DNA from 2 places in the Amedibacillus sp. YH-ame6 genome. Region 1 is predicted to be linked to the other one. Evidence: riboswitches for the same ligand, from Rfam matches in the RefSeq annotation. Region 1 holds a riboswitch; the other holds the start of a gene.
What was found. A riboswitch is a leader RNA that binds a small molecule or an ion and turns the genes downstream of it on or off. The one in region 1 is predicted to bind ZMP and ZTP.
Positions count from the first base shown of each region.

Region 1 (4,441 bases):
TTTACTTTTGCGTATTTAATTGCACTAATAGAATCTACAACATGAGAGAATCCTGCAATACCAGTCGCAAATGTTCTACGTACAGCAGTATCAATCAATGCCATTTGACTAGCTTCATAGTAATATTTATCATGCATATATTGAATCAAGTTCAAGATATTTACATACAAGTCGACCAACCATTCCATCATGATATCGTATTTTTGCATAACTTCATCGTAATCTAGATATTCTGATGTAATTGGTGTATATTGTGGACCAACTTGTACTTTTGCTTTTTCATCCATACCACCATTGATGGCATATAATAAACATTTCGCAAGGTTTGCACGAGCTCCAAAGAACTGCATTTCTTTCCCCGTCTGTGTCGCACTTACACAACAACAAACGGCATAGTCATCTCCCCATACTGGACGCATTACATCATCATTTTCATATTGTACAGAACTTGTCTCGATAGAAATACGAGATGCATAATTTTTAAATGCTTCTGGTAAATGAGAAGAATATAATACCGTTAGATTTGGTTCTGGTGAAGGACCCATATTTTCCAATGTATGAAGGAAACGATAGTCACTTTTCGTAACCATGTGACGTCCATCCATACCTAACCCAGCAACATCTAAAGTTGCCCAAACTGGATCTCCAGAGAACAATTCGTTGTAAGAAGGAATACGTGCGAATTTTACCATACGGAATTTCATGGTCATGTGATCCACCATTTCTTGTGCTTCACTTTCCGTTAATGTTCCACTTGCAAGATCACGTTCGATATAAATATCTAAGAATGTAGATACACGTCCAATAGACATTGCAGCACCATTTTGTGTTTTGATAGCCGCAAGATATCCAAAGTATGTCCACTGCATTGCTTCTTTTGCATTTGCTGCAGGTTTGCTGATATCAAATCCATAAAGAGCAGCCATTTCTTTCATACCCTTTAATGCTTTGATTTGTTCTGCCAATTCTTCACGTTGACGAATGATATCATCCATCATTGTTCCACATCCACAGTTTGCTAAATCAGCTTGTTTCTGTTCCACAAGATAATCAATACCATATAAAGCAATACGACGATAATCCCCTACAATACGACCACGGCCATACGTATCAGGAAGTCCTGTAACAATTTTATATTTACGAGCTTGACGCATTTCTGGTGTATAACATTGGAAAACTGCATCGTTATGAGTCTTATGATATTCATGGAAAATTTCATGTAGTTTTGCACTTGGTTCATAACCATACGTAGTACATGCTTCTTCACTCATTTTGATACCACCATAAGGCATAAATGCACGTTTCAATGGTTTATCTGTTTGTAAACCAACGATCGTTTCTAACTCTTTCATTGCCTCACTAATATACCCTGGACCATAAGAAGTTAAAGAAGATACGATGTCTGTCTCCATATCTAAAACGCCACCCTTAGCGCGTTCTTCTTTTTGTAACTTTTGAAGTTCACCCCATAATTTGTTTGTAGCCTCACTTGGATCTGCTAAGAATGATTCATCCCCATCATATGGTTTGTAGTTGTTTTGAATGAAGTCACGTACGTTCACTTCTTCTTTCCAAATACGACCTTCAAAGCCTTGCCATTCATTACGATTGTTTGTTGTCATTGTTCTGCTTTCCTCCTAGTCTTATAACGTCTATATTATACTTTGATTTGTTTTTTCATGCAAAGCAAACGCCTTGCAATTCTTACAAATCTATATAAAGAAAGAGCCTAACACATACTGGACTCTTCTGCCCAGACGGTCGGCTCTGCTTAACATTATACTCCCTGTGGTCAATTCCACTTCCGTCAGTCATATAACTACTTATAATTTACCATTATTAAATGCAATCGTCAACACCTTTTCTTCATGAATTTAATTACATTTCTTTTCATATACTCTGTAAATAAAGCATGTTTATTTTCATGGAATTAAACTCTATTTTTACGTTTGCTTTTTAACCGTTTGAATAAATAGTGAAACCATTCTTCCAATTCATCTTTGTTCGTAAAGATACGCGCAATGAGATGTGGATGTTGTTTACTCTCCACAATTGCCACTTGTCCTCCATTACGCATCGTCGAAATAGCTTGTTCATACATAACTTGCGTATCTTTTTGAAAATTAAAATCCTCATTTTTATATTGTGCTGCTATTTTAATAATATCTGCGTAATAAATGGTATATACGATATTTGCTGGTTGTCCAAACACACGAATCATTGCTTTATAAGTCGTCAACCATACATTCCCACTTTTACGAAGTTCATGAGCTTCAAACTTATTTCTTTCTACTGCCTTACGTAGTGTATTACCATCAGAAAATCCCCATTTCTCTGCTGCTTCACTAAACGTTAACACTTCATTCAAATCCACCATAGTTTACTCCTAATAGCATGTGCTATTCTTCGCCCTAAGGATTCCTTATCTTGTTTTTACGATTGCTTCCCATAGTGCTTGGGCATCCATGATACCAAATACTCTTTGATCTATCATATGAGGTACAATATCGCTTCCAACAAAAGACGTTGAAATACGATGCATCATATATTGTGCTTGTGGCGCTACCCATATTTGTGATATCCTATGCTGTAAATCATACATCCTTACATTATATCGCGAATCTATCATAGAAATAGAACCATAGGCGACACAACATTCATATGTATTCGCCAATTGTTCATATGTTTCCAAGATATTAGAAAGTGAATCTACATATACGGATTCATTTCCTTCAAGCTTGCCTATCTTTGTAGCTAATATATAAGAGGAACGTTGTCCAAAACAGCCAATGACTATAAGTTCCATAAAAATTCTTCTTTCAAGAATTTATCGATACGTTCTAAAAACTGTAGTGGTTGATCTTCATAGATTTTGCATCCACTATATGGAAAGGATTCATAAACAAGGAAAGGATTCTTCATTCTTACTAAGGTATCAATAATATATCCCTCTTTCGCAATCACATCATCACTTCCCTGCATTAATAAAGTAGGCACGGTAACATCATGTAATGCTTCTTCACTTGGATGATCAAATAACCAACTAGAAATAGCTGCGATATGACGCAATGCAACAGATGTGTTTTTATCAGAATGTATCCATTGATTCACATGTTGATTTTGAAAAAATTGTACAGGTGTTTGATCTTCTAGAATAGTTACAAACTTTTTCAGTTCATTGCTTCCTTTTTCCAAAGCACTATGTTTTAACATTTGATAAAACGTATCGGATGCCTCACTCGTCAACAACAAAATAGGATTCATCAAAATCATACCATCAAATACATCCGCATAATGATGTTGTGTTTGAAGCGCAAGAAAGCCTGATAAATCTTCCCCACATAACAACAAAGATTTACAAGGAAAACGTTCTCTAATATCTTTGGCAACACAAACTACATCTTGCATGCATTCTTCAAATGAAATCCCTTGTTTTAAATCATAATACGAAAGTCCACATCCTCTTTGATCATAAAACACACAACGATACTTATCACATAGCTTTTGCATTGCCTCATGCATAATCAAAGGCCAAGCACCACTTCCTGGTCCTCCATGTAAAAATAACAACACCATATCGTTCTTTGTTTTTGATGCAAATGTTTGTAAATATTCGTTCCCAGCTTTCACTTTATACTTTATCATATTCATCACCCTGTCACTACTTCGTGACAATATATTTTTATTTTAACAGATGAAGTAAGGATTTTCAAGTATCAAAAAGGAACATCATTCATGTTCCTTTTCGTCTATGCTTTTTTATGAAATTGAACTGGCTTCTTCTTTACGCTTTTTTGAGTATACAATTCATATACTTGATCTGCACTATTTGCGATAACAGGAGAATGCGTCACAAGGATAATACATTTTTGCTCTTCATACGCCAACTGTTTGAATATGTCCATAATTTCATTTTGTGTATCTTCATCTAAATTCCCTGTAGGTTCATCTGCTAAGATGATTTCTGGCTCATAAGATAATGCTCTAGCGATTGCTACACGTTGTTGTTGACCACCCGATAATTTTAATATTCTGCGATTTGCTTCATCATCTTCGAGTCCTACTTTACGCAAGAGTTCCATTGCATACTCTTTTCGATCTGTTCGTTTAATACCTGCGATATCCATGGATAGCATAACATTCTCTACCGCACTTAAATTAGGTAACAAGTTAAAATTTTGAAATACAACCCCTACATACTTGCTACGATATTCATATTGATCAACTTCTTTAATATCTTTTTTATTATAGATAATTTTGCCTGTGGTAGGTTTTGTTAGTTGTGATAACAACGATAACAATGTTGTTTTCCCTGCTCCAGATTTCCCAACAATGGCATAAATCTTACCTTCTTCAAAAGAGAAATTCACATCTTGTAATACAACATCTACTCCATTGTAACTATATCCAACATTTTCTAATAGTAATTGCATGTCGTTTC
Region 1 covers NZ_JBSPEZ010000015.1:21,212-25,652, reverse strand. Annotated here, with positions in the region: gene pflB (formate C-acetyltransferase) at 1-1,622, opposite strand, end outside; ZMP/ZTP riboswitch at 1,745-1,825, opposite strand; gene ACWG0P_RS10410 (helix-turn-helix domain-containing protein) at 1,931-2,377, opposite strand; gene ACWG0P_RS10405 (hypothetical protein) at 2,423-2,806, opposite strand; gene ACWG0P_RS10400 (alpha/beta fold hydrolase) at 2,794-3,645, opposite strand; gene ACWG0P_RS10395 (ABC transporter ATP-binding protein) at 3,750-4,433, opposite strand.

Region 2 (4,441 bases), on a different contig from region 1:
TCTTTACCAAAGTATACATCATGAATGGAAGAGTAACCCAAAGCATAATCTTGAAATGTATTCAAACTGACCAAAGAATCTCGAAATAGAAATTGATCATTAAAGGCATCTTCACTCTTCTTTTGAAATGACTTATCCCATATGGATGTATTAGAAAGAGAAGGCATTTTCGATAAATATCGATTTTCTAAATCTGAAAAGGATTTCTCTGGAGTTACTAAAAACATACATAAAGGCACACTTAAAAAAAGTAAAAATATGCATATCGTCATATGTTGTACAATTCTTTGTGCTTTCATAGAGACCTCCTTAGAAACGGAAATATAAAAATGGATTGTAAATATCTGATGCCATTCGAGAAGTGCATAACAAGAGAAGTAACATCGTTATAAATAGTGTTATATATAAGATGTAGGACTTGTTTTTCAAACGCACATAAATCTTATGTACTAGTGGAGTACAACCTACTAACGCAAAGACGATAAGCAGTATTTGTGTATTCCATAAATAAAGTGTGAAAGCATCCATCAAACCTTGACTTTTAAATCCGATAAACACTTGCATATAAGATACTGCAGAAGCAATATCCTCACAGGCAAATAGAATCCATCCAAAAGCGATGATGATAAAGAAGTAAAGTCTAGATAAGAATGCATGTGAATGTAACCATTTCCCAATACCATATTTTTCAAGAATAATGAAAATCCCACAGTACAATCCCCATAAGACAAAATTCCAACTAGCTCCATGCCATAACCCCGTTAGAAACCAAACGACTAGTAAGTTACCTATCGTTTTAGACATTCCTTTACGATTACCACCAAGTGGAATATACACATATTCACGAAACCAAGTGCCTAGGGTCATATGCCATCTTCTCCAAAACTCACTCATGCTCTTTGAAATATAAGGGTAATTGAAGTTTTCAGGAAAATGAAATCCAAACATCTTACCAAGCCCGACTGCCATATCACTATACCCACTAAAATCATAATATAACTGTAGTAAGAATGCGAGTATACCAATCCAAGAGGTAAGCATGCTCATTTGGGACAAAGAGGAAACTTGATTCCAAATAGAACCCAAAGGATTGGCAAGGAGTACTTTCTTAGATAATCCACAGATAAATCTTTGGATTCCTTCATAGAACAAAGAAGAAGACGTTGTTCTATTCGTAATCTGCAAAGAGATATCACGATAACGTACAATAGGACCCGCAATCAATTGAGGAAAGAAGGTTACATACATTCCAAAATTCATGAAATTTGTTTGTGGTAAAGTTTCTTTGCGGTAAATATCAATTGGGTAGGTTAAGGTTTGGAAGGTATAAAAGGAAATACCAATTGGCAAAGCAATCTGCATAATATCCAAGGTTCCCGTTTGAAGCAGGCTGGATATATTCCAAAGGAAGAAATTGAAATATTTAAAGAAAGCTAACAATGCAATATTGAAGATTACGGAGGCAATGACATATGTTTTTGCCTTCTGTTTTGAATCAAGATTTCGATAGACAAGTTTACCAATTTGGAAATTTACCAAAATTGATACTAGCATTACTATAATATATACAGGTTCTTGCCAGCCATAAAAAAACAAGCTAACAACAAAAAGGCATCCATTACGATACCTTTTTGGTAAAACATAGTACATAAGTAACACGAGTGGTAAATATGCAAATAAAAATAGTAAACTTGAGAATAACATTAGAAGTCTTTCTTTAATTCCTTCATAATATCTTCAGCTTTTTCAGCGATTACGATAATGAAATAGTTTCCACTTTCATATTCTTGACGATTTTTTACCAATTCATATTGATCAGGCAAATAAGTAGACCATGTATCTTCATTTGTTTTCATACGTTGATCTAGGGCTTTTTTAATTACATCTTTTTTTCCATCTTTCGCTTCTATCATAATGATTTCTGTAGCTTGTACATTCATCATAGGAATTGCGATAGCATATTGTTCTACATCCGCTACATCAATTTGAAACAAGTCTTTTAAAACTTGATCATCTACTTCCATAGTCGCAGGCAATTCATCTGCCTTACTTTCTAAAACAGTACTTACTGCTTTCTTTACATCAACATCATTTCCTTTGCTGGAACATCCACTTAAACATAACATTCCAACGACAAAACATAACAATATTTTTTTCATAGTATCCTCCATACTTAAGATGTCTATATTTTAACATGGTTATACTTCTTAGGCTACTATACAATTATAAAAACAAGGAGATTATATAAGGGATAGAAAAAAATAGCATATTAGATATCAGAATTCATTGACCTTGTAATATTTGTGGTATAAAATAAAAGCAGTTATACGACTGACGGAAGTGGAATTGACCACATGAAGTATAATCGTAAGTGAGCCGACCGTCTGGGTGAAGAGTCCAGGAATGTCGGCTCTTTTTCTATGGAAAGGAAGAATTTATATGAAAGAAATGGAATTAAAGTACGGTTGTAATCCAAATCAAAAACCTGCAAGAATTTATACGAAGAATAATGATTTACCAATTCAAATTTTAAATGGAAAAGCAGGGTATATCAATTTGTTGGATGCTTTGAATAGTTGGCAATTGGTAAAGGAATTAAAAGAAGCTACGGGTTTACCAGCAGCCGCAAGCTTTAAACATGTGTCTCCTGCAGGAGCTGCTGTTTACGTGCCAATGGATGAAACTTTGAAACAGATCTATTTTGTGGATGGAGTGGAGTGTACACCAATGGCTAGCGCATACATGCGAGCTCGTGGAAGTGATCGTATGTCTAGTTATGGAGATTTTGCGGCACTTAGTGATGAGTGTGATGAAGCATGTGCAACCTATTTGGCTAGAGAGGTTAGCGATGGCGTGATTGCACCTTCATATTCAAAAGAAGCACTTGAAATCCTTAAGAAAAAGAAGAAAGGGAACTATTTGGTAATACAAATAGATCCAAGCTATGTTCCAGAAGAAATCGAACGTAAAGATGTATTTGGAGTTACTTTTGAACAAGGAAGAAATAATGTGTCCATCAATGAAGACCTATTAAAAGAATTACCTACTAAGAACAAAGTGTTGAGTGAAGGTGCTAAACGAGATTTAATGATAGCACTTATTACATTGAAATACACTCAATCTAATTCCGTTTGTTATGTAAAAGATGGACAAGCTATAGGCATTGGTGCGGGTCAACAATCCCGTGTACACTGTACTAGACTTGCTGGAAATAAAGCAGATAATTGGTATTTACGTCAACATGAAAAAGTATTATCTCTTCCATTTGTAGAAGGCATACGAAGAGCAGATCGTGACAATACCATTGATGTATATATATCGGATGATTATGAAGATGTACTTGCGGAAGGGACTTGGCAAAATTTCTTTATGCATAAACCAGACGTATTTACAAAAGAAGAAAAGAAGGCTTGGTTATCTACACTTACCGATGTATCTTTAGGTTCTGATGCATTCTTCCCATTTGGAGATAATATCGAACGTGCACATCGCAGTGGAGTATGTTATATTGCGCAAGCAGGTGGATCCATTCGTGATGACAATGTAATTGAAACATGTGATAAATATGATATAGCGATGGCGTTTACGCACCTTCGTTTATTTCATCATTAATTTAGAAAAAGTGGGTTTCCACTTTTTCTTTTGCGAAATACTTAGTAAACATAAGGGAATGTGGTAAAATAATTTCATATGGAGGTTATTTATTTATGAAAAATGTTTTGGATCATACGCTGGCACATCAGCGATACTTTGAAGAAATGACAAGAATCCCACATGGTTCTTTTCAGGAAGGTGCGTATGCGAAGTATTTGGTTGCGTTCGCAAAAGAACATCAACTTGCCTATAAACATGATGAGATGAACAACGTGATTATTTATAAAGATGCTTCAAATGGATATGAAGATCATCCTGCACTGATTTTACAAGCACATACGGATATGGTATGTGAAAAGAATAAAGATACAGAATTTGATTTTTATAAGGATGCTTTACAACTTGTGATAGAAGATGGCTTTTTGAAAGCGAAGGGGACAACATTAGGCGCGGATGATGGAACTGGTGTTGCTTATATGTTAGCCATACTTGAAGATAAAGAGGCAAAACATCCTGCACTTGAATGTATCTTTACCGTACAAGAAGAGGTAGGCTTATTTGGTGCTATGGCAATCAAAAAAGAAGATATTCACGCAAAGAGAATGATCAACTTAGATGATGGTGGAGAGAGTGCTACTTGTACAACGAGTGCTGGGGGAGTAAATGTTATATTGAAAAAAGAACGTATCTTGGTTCCTGTTAGTACACAAGGATATTCCTTAGAAGTAAAGGGTTTGTTTGGTGGACACAGTGGGGGAGAAATTGATAAAGAAAGAGGCAATGCTAATAAATTATTGGCACGTATTTTATATAAAATAGATTCCACTTGTGGATTACAGATTCATAG
Region 2 covers NZ_JBSPEZ010000013.1:49,744-54,184, forward strand. Annotated here, with positions in the region: gene ACWG0P_RS09685 (DHHW family protein) at 1-299, opposite strand, end outside; gene ACWG0P_RS09690 (MBOAT family O-acyltransferase) at 310-1,554, opposite strand; gene ACWG0P_RS09695 (DUF4358 domain-containing protein) at 1,704-2,159, opposite strand; ZMP/ZTP riboswitch at 2,318-2,397, shown strand; gene ACWG0P_RS09700 (phosphoribosylaminoimidazolecarboxamide formyltransferase) at 2,440-3,612, shown strand; gene pepD (beta-Ala-His dipeptidase) at 3,708-4,441, shown strand, end outside.
Region 2: linked by a shared signal. The riboswitch ahead of ACWG0P_RS09700 (phosphoribosylaminoimidazolecarboxamide formyltransferase) and the one ahead of pflB (formate C-acetyltransferase) in region 1 are both predicted to bind ZMP and ZTP.